Regions from separate parts of the Corticicoccus populi genome, predicted to be linked through region 3. Evidence: riboswitches for the same ligand, from Rfam matches in the RefSeq annotation. Region 3 holds a riboswitch; each other region holds the start of a gene.
The links. Region 3 has a riboswitch for S-adenosylmethionine ahead of ACFSX4_RS10475 (O-acetylhomoserine aminocarboxypropyltransferase/cysteine synthase family protein). Riboswitches for the same ligand answer to the same signal wherever they lie in the genome.
Positions count from the first base shown of each region.

Region 1: it holds a riboswitch for S-adenosylmethionine, as region 3 does, so the genes downstream of both, metK (methionine adenosyltransferase) here and ACFSX4_RS10475 (O-acetylhomoserine aminocarboxypropyltransferase/cysteine synthase family protein) in region 3, are expected to answer to the same signal.
Region 2: it holds a riboswitch for S-adenosylmethionine, as region 3 does, so the genes downstream of both, ACFSX4_RS06845 (methionine ABC transporter ATP-binding protein) here and ACFSX4_RS10475 (O-acetylhomoserine aminocarboxypropyltransferase/cysteine synthase family protein) in region 3, are expected to answer to the same signal.
Region 4: it holds a riboswitch for S-adenosylmethionine, as region 3 does, so the genes downstream of both, ACFSX4_RS09745 (5-methyltetrahydropteroyltriglutamate--homocysteine S-methyltransferase) here and ACFSX4_RS10475 (O-acetylhomoserine aminocarboxypropyltransferase/cysteine synthase family protein) in region 3, are expected to answer to the same signal.

Region 1 covers NZ_JBHUOQ010000001.1:93,609-97,823, reverse strand. Annotated here, with positions in the region: gene ACFSX4_RS00635 (nuclease-related domain-containing protein) at 1-432, opposite strand, end outside; gene ACFSX4_RS00630 (hypothetical protein) at 630-797, shown strand; gene metK (methionine adenosyltransferase) at 889-2,070, opposite strand; SAM riboswitch class I at 2,160-2,270, opposite strand; gene ACFSX4_RS00620 (hypothetical protein) at 2,475-3,041, opposite strand; gene ACFSX4_RS00615 (hypothetical protein) at 3,038-3,205, opposite strand; gene ACFSX4_RS00610 (TetR/AcrR family transcriptional regulator) at 3,430-4,050, shown strand; gene ACFSX4_RS00605 (ABC transporter ATP-binding protein) at 4,084-4,215, shown strand, end outside.
Region 2 covers NZ_JBHUOQ010000001.1:1,372,524-1,376,738, forward strand. Annotated here, with positions in the region: gene ACFSX4_RS06835 (MetQ/NlpA family ABC transporter substrate-binding protein) at 1-547, opposite strand, end outside; gene ACFSX4_RS06840 (methionine ABC transporter permease) at 590-1,282, opposite strand; gene ACFSX4_RS06845 (methionine ABC transporter ATP-binding protein) at 1,275-2,300, opposite strand; SAM riboswitch class I at 2,380-2,479, opposite strand; gene ACFSX4_RS06850 (thioredoxin family protein) at 2,533-2,838, opposite strand; gene ACFSX4_RS06855 (toprim domain-containing protein) at 2,786-3,190, opposite strand; gene gcvH (glycine cleavage system protein GcvH) at 3,250-3,630, opposite strand; gene ACFSX4_RS06865 (Spx/MgsR family RNA polymerase-binding regulatory protein) at 3,705-4,058, opposite strand; gene ACFSX4_RS06870 (thioredoxin family protein) at 4,202-4,215, shown strand, end outside.
Region 3 covers NZ_JBHUOQ010000004.1:145,872-150,086, forward strand. Annotated here, with positions in the region: gene ACFSX4_RS10470 (Na+/H+ antiporter family protein) at 63-1,373, opposite strand; SAM riboswitch class I at 1,581-1,675, shown strand; gene ACFSX4_RS10475 (O-acetylhomoserine aminocarboxypropyltransferase/cysteine synthase family protein) at 1,745-3,022, shown strand; gene ACFSX4_RS10480 (homoserine O-succinyltransferase) at 3,022-3,942, shown strand; gene ACFSX4_RS10485 (chorismate mutase) at 3,983-4,215, opposite strand, start outside.
Region 4 covers NZ_JBHUOQ010000004.1:21,339-25,553, forward strand. Annotated here, with positions in the region: gene ACFSX4_RS09735 (zinc-binding dehydrogenase) at 1-88, opposite strand, end outside; gene ACFSX4_RS09740 (5-methyltetrahydropteroyltriglutamate--homocysteine S-methyltransferase) at 216-1,322, opposite strand; gene ACFSX4_RS09745 (5-methyltetrahydropteroyltriglutamate--homocysteine S-methyltransferase) at 1,353-2,450, opposite strand; SAM riboswitch class I at 2,522-2,625, opposite strand; gene ACFSX4_RS09750 (phosphoribulokinase) at 2,759-3,403, opposite strand; gene ACFSX4_RS09755 (AEC family transporter) at 3,448-4,215, opposite strand, start outside.

The sequences.
Region 1 (4,215 bases), on a different contig from region 3:
TTTACGTGTATTCGTGTAGTTGCGGCTCGGTATATATACATTTGAAAGAATATGCATATCAGACTCACGGATTTTCTCATCACGTACCAGTCTGTCTTTCAGCTGAATCAGTGCGAGATCCGTTAAATATTCACCTTTATCGACAGTGAACTGCTGAAGGCTGGATAATTTGTTATCGAGCAGCGTAGTATCGTTATAATATTTTTCATTCAGCGTGGAAATTTCTTTTTTATAACCAAGACGCTCTTCTTCATGCTGTGACTCGTAATTTTCAACCAGTTCCTTCTTTTCTTTATCATATGATTCCTGAAGTGTGTTCACTTCTTTACGGTGTTTGAAGAAATAGACTAAGAACCAAATCAAAATAATTAAAAGTACAGCAGCAACAATGATAAATATCGGCTCTGTAAAAATATCTGTATTCATATTCATATTTATTCTCCTTTTCCTCGAATTGCTTAATTTATTATATCAAAAGAACGGATTTGAAACGATTAAAAACAAGTCTCCATCTTAAGTTTATGTTTTATCTTTAACTAAATGGGTATAATTACTCAATCATTTTTAAAATGAGGATCAATACATTCCATTCAATAATATCCTTTTAAAGGATACAAGGAGGCTTTACTGTGAAACTTAAAAAATATTTACTTACAGGCGGATTACTCTCCGTTCTTGTTCTCGGTGCATGCGGCAATGACGATTCAGATGACATGGATGACAGTGATATGGACGACAATGACATGGAAGATCATGAGAATCACGATGATATGGATGATAATGAAGACGAAGATTAACCTGTTGAACTGAAAAAACCGGAGTTCTGCAGTCCCCTGAAGTGAGATTTATTTCTCGTTTCAGGGGGCTGCAAAAAGCATCCGGGTTTTTTTATTTGGAAAGTGAACCGATAAGTGCATCCACCTGATCCACCGCTTCCCATGGAAGATTCAAATCTTCACGTCCAAAATGGCCGTAGCTTGCGGTGTTTTTATAAATCGGTCTTCTTAAATCAAGCATCTCAATGATTCCGTCCGGTGATAAGTTGAACAGCTCACGGATGGCCTCAACGATTTGAGCTTCACTATATTTTGAAGTCCCGAAAGTATCTACTGAAATCGATACAGGCTGTGACACGCCGATGGCATATGCCAGCTGGATTTCACATTTTGATGCGATTTTACTTGCCACAATATTTTTAGCGATATAGCGTGCTGCATATGCTGCAGAACGGTCGACCTTTGTCGGATCCTTACCACTGAATGCACCGCCGCCGTGACGCGCATAACCACCGTAAGTATCTACGATAATTTTACGGCCTGTCAGCCCTGCATCACCCTGTGGTCCGCCGATAACAAAGCGCCCTGTCGGGTTGATGAAGTATTTTGTATCTTCATCAAGCAGTTCCTCAGGGACAACATAACGAATCACATACTCAAGAAGATCATCATAAATCTGTTCCGGTGAAATATCTTCATGATGCTGTGTAGAAATGACAATCGTATCAATTCGTTTCACAACATTATTTTCATCATATTCAACCGTCACCTGTGTTTTACCATCCGGGCGCAGGTAATCAAGCAGCCCTGTTTTTCTTGCTTCCGTTAAACGCTTTGATAATTTATGGGATAAAGAGATTGGAAGCGGCATTAATTCCTCTGTTTCATCACAAGCGAAGCCGAACATTAAGCCCTGGTCGCCGGCACCTGTAGACACATCTTCCGTACTTCTCGTTTCAATCGCATTGTTCACACCTTGTGCAATATCCTGTGACTGTTCATCGATACCTGTTAATACAGACATTGTTTTATAGTCATAACCGTACTTTGCATCAACATAGCCAATATCTTCAACTGTCTTTCTTACGATTTTAGGAATATCCACATACGTTTTTGTACTAATCTCACCCACGATTAATGCGAGACCCGTATTCACTACCGTTTCACAGGCAACTCTTGCATGTGCATCTCCTTCAATAATTTCATCTAAAATTGCATCAGATATTTGATCGGCAATCTTATCTGGATGTCCCTCCGTCACTGACTCGGAAGTAAATAAATTGCGCTCTGCCATAAATAAGCTCCTTTAAAAGTATATTAGCTATCTCCTAACGACAAAAATAAAACCTTTTCTCATCAAAAAGAGAAAAGGCTCCGCTCTTCCCCTTATCGCTCAGAATACTCTGCATCCTTTAGCACCTTTCTTCACAAAAACTAATAAAGAGGTTGCTGGGCTTCATAGGGTATGTTCCCTCCACCGACTCTTGATAAGAGATAACTTATTTAATAATATACTAGATTCACAAAACCAAATCAAGACCAAGCATGTGGTTTTCATGATTCATATTATTTAATCCTAGCAGTTTACTAGATTTTATTTGTATAGTCGCTGTTCTTAAAGTAAAAGTCATTAATTTTCGAGAAAGCTATTTGAATCACTGAATTCTCTGTCGTCCTTTGTTGTTATGACAGGATACCTTAATTTAAATTTCTATCTAGCCTTTTATACCTAAGAAACAGATGATTATTCTTATCAGAAGCTTTATCCAGGATTTTATAATGATTCTCCCCGTAGAAACGATGTAATTCTTCCACATCATCATGTTCAAGTATTACTACTCTTAAAGCTATCGTCTCGAAAATTTGATTACATAAATTCTCTGCTTCATTTAATAAGAGCATCCCTTTGATGTTAACACTTGCATTGGTATTCTTACCGAGTTGAGCAATTAATATTCCTGACAACCCATCACTTTGTTTTGAACCGGTAAGTTTTTTCCTCTCATTTGCAGAGACTTCACTATTAAAAGAAATTGTTTTGTGGGATAACGTAAAATATCCTAATATCTCATTCAACTTCTCCTCGTCTCTCACTAAAAAAGTTCTGGACTGACTCGCAACACAACTGCTATAAGCTTTTTCCAATAAAAAATACTCAACATCTTCATTAAAATCACATTTAAAATTTTCAACTAAAGTGTGAAACTCTTCTTTAGTCAGACCATCCTGTATTAATGCTTCGAGAGATTCTATAATCAGATTCACTTATTATGCTTACCCCTTCTGATTGAATCAATTAACGTTTTTCGTTGTTTTGAAGTTGCCATTTTTACAGATGATTTTTTCACAGCGTACGCTTCACTTTCTGCAATTTGCCTAGCTTCATATTCATTGATCGTAATCTTTCTGGTGATTGTAGATGTAGCCATTGGCGGCATCTCCTTTCCATTTAAATAGTAAATTTATTATATAACATTTTACATTCTAAATAAAGGACGCAGATTGAAGCCATCCTAATAAATGAGACATTCGTATAATAAATTTTTCATATAATCAAGTATTTCCAGCAGTTTTAGAAAATCACTTGACCACACCGGTCACTAGAACTATAATGAAGTTGACCATAGTGGTCAAAGAAGTGAGGATGATTGAAATGTATAAAAATTTTAATAAAGTAGATGATAATAAAAAAACTGAAATTATTAATGTGTCACTAAAAGAATTCAGTGAAAATGGTTATGAATCTGCATCAACCAACGTTATTACAAAAGCAGCCAATATTTCAAAAGGCTCATTGTTCAATTATTTCGGCAGTAAAAAAGGATTGTACATTTTCCTGCTTGATTACAGTATCGAAGTTGTTGAGCAGTTTTACAATCAAATTGACAAGTCAGAGCCTGATTTGTTTAAACGTCTTGAAAATATCGGTGTAGAGAAATTAAAAACTCAAAAACAGTTTCCCTATGCCTTTGATTTTCTGACCAATTCTATAAGTGAAGAATCAGCCGAGGTCAAAAATATAATTAATGACAAAATCAATGATACTTATATCCGCGGTTTAAACAGCCTGTACGATGATATTGATTATTCATTGTTTAAAAAAGAGATTGATGTTCAAAAAGCAATCGAAATTTTAACATGGACGATGTTCGGTTTTGCTGATAAATATATGCCGCAGATAGAATCTTTTGAATCTGTTACTGATTTCGGAGGTGCCCTTTTAAACGATTGGCAGGAATACGCAGAAATATTAAAGTACAGTTTTTATAAATAAAACACTCATATTATTTGAAAGGAAGTCATTATGATGAACGAAATGGTTAAAATTGAAGGCTTACAAAAAAAGTTCGGTAAATTCCAGGCGTTAAGTGATGTCACCTTTTCAGTTTATCCCGGTGAGGTGGTCGGTTTTATCGGTCCCAACGGTTCCGGAAAATCA
Region 2 (4,215 bases), on a different contig from region 3:
TATGCGGGTTTTCTGTAATATCATCAAATGTCGCATTCTGAATTTCAATACCCTCTTCAATTTCAACAAGACCTGCATTTACAAAGAATGACAGGAAGCGTCCTTCTTCAGCCGGGTTATTTGAAACAAGAATGGTTGAACCGTCAGGAATGTCTTCCAGTGAATCATAATCATTGGAATAAACCGCCATCGGCTCAATATGAACATTTCCTGCGCTGACCAAATCATAACCGTGGGATTCAATTTCTCCATCCAGGTAAGGCACATGTTGGAAGTAGTTTGCATCCACTTCCTCATCGGCAAGCAGTCTGTTCGGTGTTGTATAATCATTGACAATATTCACTTCAAGATTAATGCCTTCATCCTCAAGAATTGACGCCGCTTCTTCAAGAATCTCTGCATGCGGTGCAGGTGACGCTGCAACAACAAGCTCTGAATCTTCACCGCTGTCTGCTTCTGATTCCGCTGAATCATCAGAACCATTGCCGCAGGCTGCGAGAACTAAAACCAAAACTGATAATGATAAAAAAGATAAAAACTTTTTCATAAAAATAAACCCTTCTTTCCATATAATATATTTATATAATGACTACCGCTTATCCACAGTTTTCGCCAGCAGATCGCCGACAACCTGAATGATGAATACGATAATCAAAATTACTACTGTAGCAACAAGTGTGACATCACTCTGGCTGCGGGTGAAACCAACCATATATGCGAGGTTGCCGAGACCTCCGGCACCAATAACACCGGCAATCGCTGTTGAACCGACCAGCATAATTGCAGTCACTGTAATCCCGGAAATCAGTGCCGGCAGTGACTCCGGAAGCAGTACTTTCCAAATGATTTCCCATGTGCTTGCACCCATCGATTCCGCTGCTTCAATCACACCTTTATCAATTTCCTTAAGGCCAATCTCAACCAGTCTCGCATAGAAAGGCGACGCGCCGATAATCAGTGCCGGCAGTGCACCTTCAACTCCCATTATCGTCCCCATCACCGCTTTAGTCAGCGGAATTAACAGGATGATTAAAATGATAAACGGAATTGCTCTGAACAAGTTGACTATAAACGCTGTGGCACCGTACAACGGCGCACTCAATGTATGCTCACTTTTATTTGAAAGATATAAAATAATACCCAGAATAATTCCGAACAATGCGGTAAAGACTGTTGCGATACCTGTCATATACAGTGTGTCGAGTGTCGCCTCCCACACCACATCCCATCTGACATTTTCAAATGAAAACATTTCAATGAGGTCTTCTCTAAATTCATTCATGTTCTTCCACCTCAACTGTTACCCCTTCAGCACCTAAAGACTCACTTAATGATTTCAGCACTTTATCATCAATATCAAGTGCCACATAAAGGTGTCCGTAGGATTCATTGTTTGTATTTTTAATATTTCCGGATAAAATATTCAAATCCAGGTCGTAGGATTTAATGACTTGTGAGACCACCGGTGTTTTCGATTTAGTTCCCACAAAACCAAGCTTCAAGATTTTAGAATCTGGAAATACCTCTCTCACTTCATCAATTGCGAGTGCAGTCTCTTCATCATTGATGTCATCTTTGACGAACCGTTCTGTCACCGGGTGCCCAGGATTTTGAAAGAGCCTGAGAACAGGACCTGTTTCAACGACTCTGCCTTTTTCCATTACAGCCGCCTGGTCACATATTTTCCGGATAACATGCATTTCATGTGTAATCAATACAATGGTCAGCTGCAGCTCTTTCCGGATTCTCTCAAGCAGTTGAAGTACTTCATCTGTTGTCTCCGGATCCAGTGCACTGGTCGCTTCATCACAAAGCAGTACTTCCGGGTCGTTCGCGAGTGCACGTGCGATACCGACTCTCTGCTTCTGGCCGCCGGAAAGTTCACTCGGATAATTTTTCTCACGCCCGGAAAGACCGACAAGTTCGATTAACTCCTGTGCGCGGCGGCGGCGTTCACTTCTCGGGACCCCTGCAATCTCAAGCGGGAAACTGATATTTTCCTCGACTGTACGGGACCACAGTAAATTAAAATGCTGGAAAATCATTGAGACTTTCTGCCGTTTTTTCCTGAGGGCCTTTTTCGATAGTTGATTGATGGTGTCACCGTCAATCACAATATCACCGGAAGTCGGCACTTCAAGGCCGTTCAATAAACGAATCAGCGTCGATTTCCCTGCACCGGAATAGCCGATGATACCAAATATTTCACCTTTTTTAATCGTTAAAGAAACGTCATCAACTGCTGTAATATTGATATTTTTAGTACTGAAAATCTTACCGGCATTTTTAACATCTATCATATGTCTTCATCCAAACTATATAAATTTAACAATAAAAGCCTACTCATTTACTATGAAATGAGCAGGCTTTTATTTACGCCCCTCATCTTCGAATGTAAAATTCAGTGAATTGGCACCTTGTCTTTCTGACGGTTGCCGTGGCTTCAACGGGCACTTCCCTCCACCACTCTCGATAAGAGTTCCTTCTATTGAATTGTCATTATATTATCATCACCGAGTAATATAGTCAACATTATTTTTGTAATATTTCCACCAGCTTTGTGACTGATTCGAATGCATAGACGGAACGAATCAATTCTCCCCGCTCGAACACGAGAAGTGCCGGTGCTGATTGAACATGAAATTCATTGATAAACGCCTCATGATAATTCAAATCAACCGGTGTATATTCAAATCCGACCACTTCTTTCGCAACATTCAGCATCCGTTCTGCAATCTGACAGTTTGCACAAATCGGTGCATATCCGAATACTATCACTCTGTCTTCAGATTGTATAAGATTGTATAAGTCCCTGGTATCCAACTCTTGCTTCATCATAATACTTACCTCTCAAAAATCCGGGTTTCACTTGAAACCCCTGACGGTGCAGTACACCTGCCAGATAATCCTTTGGACATCTTGCCACTGCACCGAATTTCGGATCAATATAAATATGTTTACTTTCACTTAAATGCTTTTTAAACCACTGACGTATTTTCTGTCCCTCTTTATCTGCATCAGACAATATATAAATATCAGATACTGCAATCTGATCCAGTATATTATCAAGCTTTGACACACCCATTGTACCAAAAGTACAGATGATTTGAACAGGTTCTGCTATGACACTCTCCACGCGGCATTTGTCACTCTTACCTTCAACAATAATTACTTTTTCAGAAAGATACATATTTATCCCTCCAGTCATTATATAAAGAAAACCCCGGACATCCGCCCGGAGTTGATATATTACGCACCCGTCATTTCATCGTATGCGTCTGCATCCATAAGACCGTCAAGCTGTGATTCATTTGTCAGTTCAACTTTAATCATCCATGCGCCTTCATAAGGTGATTCATTAACAAGTTCAGGGCTGTCTTCCAATTCTTCATTCACTTCAATGATTTTACCATCAACCGGTGCATAAAGTTCAGATACTGTTTTCACAGATTCAACACTGCCGAAAGATTCTCCCTGTGTTACGTTATCATCTGTTTCAGGAAGCTCAACAAATACGATATCCCCGAGTTCAGATTGTGCGAATTCAGTGATACCGATTGTTGCGGTATTCCCTTCAACTTTCACCCATTCATGGTCTTCTGAGTATTTAAATTCTTTTGGTGCTGCCACGATTAAAACCTCCCCGTATATTATATACACATCTATAATGACACAAATTTAAACATTTTAGCAAGATATTTTGATCAGCGGACTGCCGCTTCGTATGCTTCTTCCTTGAAACCTAAAACTACAGTATCATCAGTAACAAGAAGCGGTCTTTTAATCAGCATGCCGTCGCTTGAAAGAAGCTCGAGTTTCTCATCAAGTGTCATATCGTCGAGTGTTTCTTTTAACCCGAGATCTTTAAATTTTTTACCGCGTTTATTGAAAAAGTCATCCACTGAGTAGTCCGACTGCTCAATGATTCCTTTCAGCGTATCTGCACCTGGGGGATTTTTCACCATGTCATGTGCTGTAAAGTCTATACCACTGCCGCTCAAATATTTTTTCCCTTTCCGGCATGTCGTACATTGTGGATATTCATAAAGTGTAATCATGATTTACCTCCGTGTGTTTAGTTACTTTAATTATACATGACTGATACATTCATACGAAGTATTTTTCAAAAATGCATGCAGATTTATTTTAGAACGGATTGATGGTAGACTGATATCATATAATATACTGGAGGTCAGGATTTATGGAACCTATTAA
Region 3 (4,215 bases):
CGAATAGCCAAATTAGTATTCACAATAAAAATGCCGTGGCGATTCATCTTTCCTCTTGTAATCTATAAAATCATCGCAGCAATAAACCCTGTAATAACCACCGGAATATTTAAAAAGATAAATGTCGGTACGCATGTATCCCAAATATGATCGTGCTGGTTATCTACATTCAGTCCTGCAGTCGGCCCGAGTGTCGAGTCAGACGCCGGGGAGCCAGCATCTCCGAGTGCACCTGCCGTTCCAATCAAAGCAATCACTGCAGGAAGTGACAGTCCAAGTTCAATACCAAGCGGGATAAAAATTGCTCCGATAATCGGTATTGTAGCGAATGAAGACCCGATTCCGAGAGTGACCAGCAGACCAACTACCAACATTGACATCGCTATTAGTGCTTTATTGTCCCCTAAAAAACCGGCTACGTTCGTTACCAGCGGTTCAACATGGCCGGATTCTGTAATAACGCCTGCAAAACCATTCGCCGCAAGCATTACCATACCAATATATGCCATGAGCTGAATACCTTTGATCAATTCATCATCAAGTTTTGACCACTTAAACTGAAATGAAAAGAAAAAGACTAATATCCCTGCGATTGCACCAAAAATCATTGATTCAGTAAGAAGCTGAACAGTAAATGTTGCAATGATGGCAATAACAGCTATCATCGCTATTTTAATATTCACCTCTTTTGGCTTTGCAAGAGTAATTCGTTTCGTCCTGTACTGTCTCGGTTTACTGTAAAAAATAACTGCAAGAATCAATCCAACTATAAATCCGAGGGATGGGATCCACATATTAGCTGTCACATCGGCCAGTGCAATAGACACTCCCGCATTTTCAAAACTCGTGACTATCGTATTTTGAAATATCTGCCCATACCCGTACGGCAGAATGACATATGTAAATGTCAGACCGAAAGTCAGAATAACTGCAATGAGACGGCGGTCCATCTGCAGTTCGTTAAACAAACTTAACAGCGGCGGTATTAAAATAGGAATAAATGCAATATGTACCGGAATTAAATTCTGACTCAGCATCGAAATAATAAGCAGTGCCGCAATGACACTTATTTTAGCTGTAATTCTTGCACTCTTGGTGCTGTCTTTTTTGAATACTTTCAATATTTTATCGACGACAAAGTCTGTAATGCCACTGTAGGCAATCAGTGCCGCAAAACCTCCCAGCAAGGCATAGCTTAATGCAATTTCCGCACCGCCGACAATGTTTGACGTAAACACAGTAATTGTATCGAGAAAACCCATACCGGCAATCAAACCACCTGTCAGTGCACCTGCAAATAATGCCAGTACGACATTTAAACGGCATAAGCTTAATACAATCATCACAATTACAGCCACTAACACTGCATTCATAATCAACACCTCTTCATCTTATATACTGATAGCAATCGTAATCAGTAGATGCGTCATTGTCAATACTTCTTTAAACATTAATCTGTACATTAGACTGTAACGCCTTAAATACCTCCCGCGTTATTATTGAAAGAATAAAAAACTAAATTTTTAAATTTATTTGACAAAAACAAACGGACTGTGTAACATAATCTACAATTCAATATACACTTATCCAGAGTGGCTGAGGGACTGGCCCCGTGACGCCCGGCAACCTTTTAAGTAAGGTGCTAATTCCAGCAGGTTATCCTGATAGATGAGCGAACAATAGCCTGCCTGTTTCCACAGGGAGGCTGTTTTATTATATAAATAAAAAATAAGGAGGAATGTTCATGACTGAGAACTACAGATTTGAAACGAAGCAGCTTCATGCCGGACAGGAGGTTGACCCGGCAACGAACTCACGTGCACTACCGATTTACCAGACGACTTCCTATAATTTTGACAGCACTGAGCATGCAGCCAACCTGTTTGCTCTGAAGGAAGCGGGCAACATCTACACACGTATCACCAATCCAACGACTGCAGCCCTCGAAACACGCGTTGCAGAACTTGAAGGCGGTACAGCAGGTCTCGGTGTCGCATCCGGCATGGCTGCAATTACTTATGCAATACAGGCAGTCGCAAACAGCGGAGACCATATCATCGCGACTACGAGCCTTTACGGGGGGACACATACTTTGTTCACTCATACTTTAAGTAAATTCGGGATTGATGTTTCACTTGTCAGCACTAAAAACCCGGACGATGTAAAGAATGCAGTCCAGAGCAATACAAAAGCGATATTTGTTGAGACTATCGGCAACCCGGAAGGTAATGTCGAGGATCTTGAGACTCTGGCAGAGATTGCAGGTACAAACGAAGTTCCGCTGATTGTAGACAATACATTCGCAACACCTTATTTATGCCGTCCGATTGAGCACGGTGCCAATGTTGTTGTTCATTCTGCTACGAAGTTTCTCGGCGGACATGGAACATCCATCGGCGGTGTGATTGTAGACGGGGGTAACTTTAATTGGAAAAACGGAAAGTTCCCGGGCTTCAGCGAGCCGGATCATTCCTACCACGGTCTTGTTTTCGCAGACACTTTCCATCCTGCAGAATTCGCCTTTAAAATCAGAACGACATTACTGCGTGACACTGGAGCCGCACTGTCTCCATTCAATGCCTTTCTCCTTACACAGGGAATTGAAACATTGTCATTACGCATGGAGCGCCATGTTGAAAATGCGGTGAAGGCAGCTGAATTCCTCAAAGGCCACGAAAAAGTCGAATGGGTGGATTATGCCGGTCTCACTTCAAGCCCTTATCATGAACTCAAAGAAAAATATCTGCCTGAAGGTGCCGGATCCATTTTCACTTTCGGCGTCAAAGGCGGCTATGACGCGGGCATCCGCTTCATTGAGTCCATGGAACTGTTCTCGCTCCTTGCGAATGTCGGTGATGCGAAATCACTTGTAGTCCATCCCGCTTCTACAACACATTCGCAGATGACCGAAGAAGAACAGGCAGCAGGCGGTATTAAACCTGAAATGATTCGTGTTTCTATCGGTCTCGAACATATTGACGATATTATTGAAGATCTCAGTAAAGGATTGGATGCGATCTAATGCCTATTAAAATAATTGAAGGACTGCCGGTTAAAAAGAACCTGCAGAAAGAAAATGTTTATACAATTGAAGCATCACGTGCCATTACACAGGATATCCGGCCGATTAGAATATTAATCTTGAACTTAATGCCGAAAAAAGAGGAAACAGAACTTCATTTACTGCGGCTGCTGGGTAATACACCGCTTCAGATTGATGTGGAGTTTATGTATACAAAAACACACAGAAGCAGAAACACACCCACCAGTCATCTTCAAAAATACTATAATACTATTGATGAAATTTCCGATCAGTATTTTGACGGGATGATTGTCACCGGTGCGCCTGTGGAACACCTGGAATTCAATGATGTGGATTATATTAAAGAACTTGAAGAAATTTTTGCATGGTCTGAGAACCACGTCTTCAGACGATTCTTTATATGCTGGGGGGCACAGGCTGCCCTGCACTATTATCACGGGATGAAAAAAGAGCCGCTTGAGCAGAAGCTTTTCGGCATCTTCAACTACCGTAATGAAGCACCTGAACATCCATTTTTAAGAGGATTTGATGATGTCTACCACGTTCCTCAGTCCAGGAACAGCAAAATGGATATGAGTGACATCAAATTCAATGAAGATTTAACAGTACTTACTTCACATCCAGAACACGGTCCTGATATTTTGACAACGGGGGACGACAGAGACTTATTCATATTCGGTCATTTGGAATATGAACGGGACACGCTTAAAAGTGAATATGTCCGTGATGTGAAACGCGGTCTTGATATTCAGGTGCCTTATAATTATTTCCCGGGTAATGACCCTGGTTACGCACCGACATTTTCCTGGAAAAGCCACGGTCACCTGCTGTTTAACAACTGGCTGAATGAAGCTTATCAGAATACCTACTATGACTTAACAGATCTCGAGAACAGATAAATAAAGCCCTCTGCATATGCAGAGGGCTTTATTTTATATATTAATCTTTGGAAAGTCTTTCTTCATTGATTAGTTCCTGCTGCCTATGACGGGAGAGTCCCATGAGATGATTGAAGAACTGTTCACCGTACTCTTTAAGTTTACTATCCGAAATACGTGCAACATTTTTTTCAATCACTTCTTTTTCACGCATTTCATCAAACACCGGAATATTATTTGCTATTTTATAGTTTGCCACTTCTACTGATATGTTCATTCTTTCTTCAAATAATT
Region 4 (4,215 bases), 120 kb from region 3:
TTTCACCTTTACTGACCTCAGGCTTTTCCACTGAACCGTACTGCACACCTGCCAAACCTTTTTCACCTTCATGAAACACTGCCTTCATAATGATATATCTCCTTTAAACTCAAGTATTTTTGTATAACTCGAACGTATATCTATTCCTCTAATCATAGAATTTAAAACCTTATCCTAAAAAAACCAGCCCGGTCACTGCCGGCCTGGTTCGTTCATTATAAAAGTTCATTTGAAAGTTCGATAATATATTTTAATTTATTCCACTGATCCGCTTCTGTCAGCTCGTTACCGTGATGCGTTGAGGAAAAACCACACTGCGGACTGAAACAGATCTGTTCTTTCGGAAGAATTTCCAATGCCTCTTTCAGACGTGCTTTAATCTCTTCTTTATCTTCAAGTTCACCATGCTTTGATGTAAATACACCAAGGACGACTTTCGGCGCATGACCTTCTGTCGGTATTTCTCTTAATGGTTCAAAGTCGCCTGAACGGTCATCATCATACTCAAGGAAAAATCCGTCCACTTTTTCTTTCGCAAACAATACCGGGGCAATGTGTGCATAACTGCCTTCATATCTCCATCTGGAACGGTAATTCCCGCGGCATAAGTGTGTTGTGACCACCATATCATCCGGCTTATCTTCAAGCGCGCCGTTAACCACTTTTAATGCGAGCTCAATCAATGCCTGTCTGTCGAGGTCAGTATCTAAAAATGAAATATCCTCACTGTTTAATGATGCGATATATACATCATCAAGCTGCAGGTAGCGGCAGCCGGCATCATAAAATGCCTGAACCGCATCTTTATAAGTCTGAATAACATCTTCTGCATACTCAAATATATCAGGGTAAATTTCTTTATTTCTAATACCGGACATAAAGAACTGGTTCGGACTTGGAATCGTCTGTTTCGCAACCGCACGGTCGCCGACAATATCCCTGAAAAGAATGAAATCTTTTACATGCGGATGATCCGGGTTAAATTTAAGTTTCCCCGTATTCTTTACATGGTAAGCTTCCGTCTTCATTCCTTTAAAGGAATAGCCTTCCTCAGGAATATAGCCTTCCGCACCACCGATGTGCTCCATGAAATCAATGTGCCAGAAACGGCGTCTGAACTCACCGTCTGTCACTGCCCGGAGACCGATTTCAATCTGTTTGTCTACAACCTTTTGAATCTCTTTCGTCTCAATATCGTATAATTCTTCGTCTGAGAGATTCCCTTCGGCATTATCTTTACGCGCCTGATGGATACGTTCCGGACGCAGTAAACTGCCGACATGATCCGCTTTAAATGGTCCTGTAAATACTGTATTCGTCAAAATAGTCCCTCTTTCAATCTATGTTTATTTTTATAAAAGCGTTTCTGATAACTCAACGATGTATCTTAATTTATTCCACTGTGCTTCTTCAGTTAAAATATTCCCGTGGTGAGTAGATGCGAACCCGCACTGCGGACTTAAAGAAATCTGCTCTTTCGGAATAAATTCCGCTGCTTCTTCAATACGCGCTTTAATTTCTTCTTTGTCTTCCAGTTCACCATGCTTTGATGTGAACAGTCCGAGCACGACCTGTGGGCCGCCGTCAGGAATTTCTTTCAGCGGTTTAAAATCACCTGAACGATCATCATCATACTCGAGGAAGAAGCCGTCCACTTTCTCTTTCGCAAACAATACCGGGGCAATTTTCGCATAACTGCCTTCAAATGCCCATTTTGAACGATAGTTCCCGCGGCATAAATGCGTCGTAATCACTAAATCATCCGGCTTTACTTCAAGCACACCGTTAATGACGCGCAGTGCCAGTTCAATTAACTCATCAACACTGTAATCTGTGTCGTTAAACGGAATTTCATCCGCATTCAACCCTGCGATATATACATCGTCAAACTGTAAATACCTGCAGCCGGCATCATAAAATGCAGTAACTGCATCCTGATATGCTTTAACAATGTCGTCGGCATAATCCTCAACATCCGGATAAATATCATAGTTTCTGATCCCAGCGTTAAACAGCTGGTTCGGACTCGGAATCGTCTGTTTCGCAACAGCCCGTCCACCGACAATTTCATTAAAAAGTTTAAAGTCACGGACGTGTGGGTGATTTTTATCAAAACCGATTTTCCCTATATTTCTGACGTTGTATCGCTCTGTTTCTTCACCGACGAATAAATAACCCTGATCCGGCACATATCCTTCAATACCTGTAATGTGCTCTAAAAAGTCAGTATGCCAGAAGCGGCGTCTGAATTCACCGTCAGTCACTGCTTTTAAGCCGACTTCAATCTGCTTATCAACAATCTTCTTAATCTCTTCCGTCTCAATTTCATATAATTCATCCGCCGAAATTTTTCCTTCCGACTTATCCTTACGTGCCTGATGAATCCGTTCCGGCCGTAAAAGACTGCCGACATGATCCGCCTTAAATGGTCCATTCACTCCTGCTGCCATTGAAACCCCACCTTTTTGATTTAATAAATAAACCCCTCCTATCTCAAAGATAGAAAGGGCTTATTTCAACCGTCTCATCTTTAAGCTCATATAAGCTCCATGGAATTAGCACAGTACCTAATGGTCCGCTGCTGAGGTATCGACAGGCCAGTCCCTCCACCTCTCTGGATAAGAATCAGATTTATTTGATTAGTGAGAATGTTAAACTATATCTAATTTTCTGTCAATAAGTAAAGTATCAAAATGCTTCAGCCGGTCCTCTTGTTTATACTCTGAATGATCTATCCGGATGAATCAATGGCGGCATATTAGAAACATGTCCGTTCAATTTTGAATTGGTCGTTGGAATGATTGACTAGTATATCAAAATGCACGCTTTCAGGGTGCATGAATAATTCATATTGTATTCTTCTCTCTTCGTGGGACTGATATAATGCCTCTGTTTTACGGCCGCGGTCGTTAATATCTCTGTCGAGCCTTCTGTTCAATTCCGTCTCTCCATCAGTATAAATATAAACCGAGCAGTCAAAAAGTGCCGGATCAAGAAAAGCAATTGACATTCCTTCCACAACAGTGACGCTGTATCCCGCAGACATTACTTCTTCAGGCATCCACTCTTTATGAATAGTCAGTACATCACGACCGCCTTTAATACTTTTCAAATCACGTTCCAGTCCAGATAATTCATGGGCGGAAGGCATACATGCCGTCGGTTTAAAACGATGGATTTGACCATTATATTCATATACCGCTTCCAGATGTTTTCTATACGTGCCGTGAATAATATACGGGTCTGTATTCAAATAATTGTATGTCCCCGGTTCCAAAGCACTGCATAATCTTTCAGCAAACATTGTCTTACCTGCTGCACCGTGCCCGGATATACCGATAATCAGATGCTTTTCCTTTGAAACTTCTATGAATCGAATCATATTTTCTACCAATTTTTTCATTAATATTTCCTCCTGTTCAGCTGAATATCTCGTTGTTATCATAGTTAAAATAAATTCATCGCCAGATAAATCACAACTGTCACTGTAATACTGCTGAGAAGTGTTGAATACAGTACAGTCTGTGCATGAAGTTCCGGCTCTACATCATATTCCAGGGCAAGGGTCGCAGTATTTCTAGATGTTGGGAATGCACTTGCGATTAACAGAGACTGTGCAATCACACCATCTATTCCTAAGAGATAGATTAATCCCAGTGCCACCGCCGGGCTCAAAATGAGTCTGCCGACTAATGCCCATCCGATGACTTTGTGGAATGTTTTCACTTCAATACTTTCAAGCTGCATTCCGAGCAGTATTAATGCCAGTGCTGCAAAGCCGCCGGCAAGCTGTTCAATCGGCACCAGTGCGAAGTTTGGAATAGGTATATCCACTATTTTGAAGAGAGCCGCAATCCATAATGCATGAATAATCGGCAGTTTCAAAAGATCTCTTAAGATATCAATGATAGATTTGGATACAGAAATCAAATTGTAGAGACCGTATGTATAAGTTAGTAGATTCTGAATCACCAGCACAATAATTTGGACCGATACACCAAGCGGGTGTGCACTGAAAACAAGCTGACTGACCGGCAGCCCGTAATTGCCGGAGTTCATTAAAGAAATACTGTTTTTCAACACTGTCTGTTCATCTCTTTTTAAATTTAGTATTTTGGAAAACACATTGCCGGTAATAATCAGTATTGACACAAACAGCGCCATATATATGACGAGTTCAGTCAGAAGTGACAAATTTATCTCGGCCGAATATAT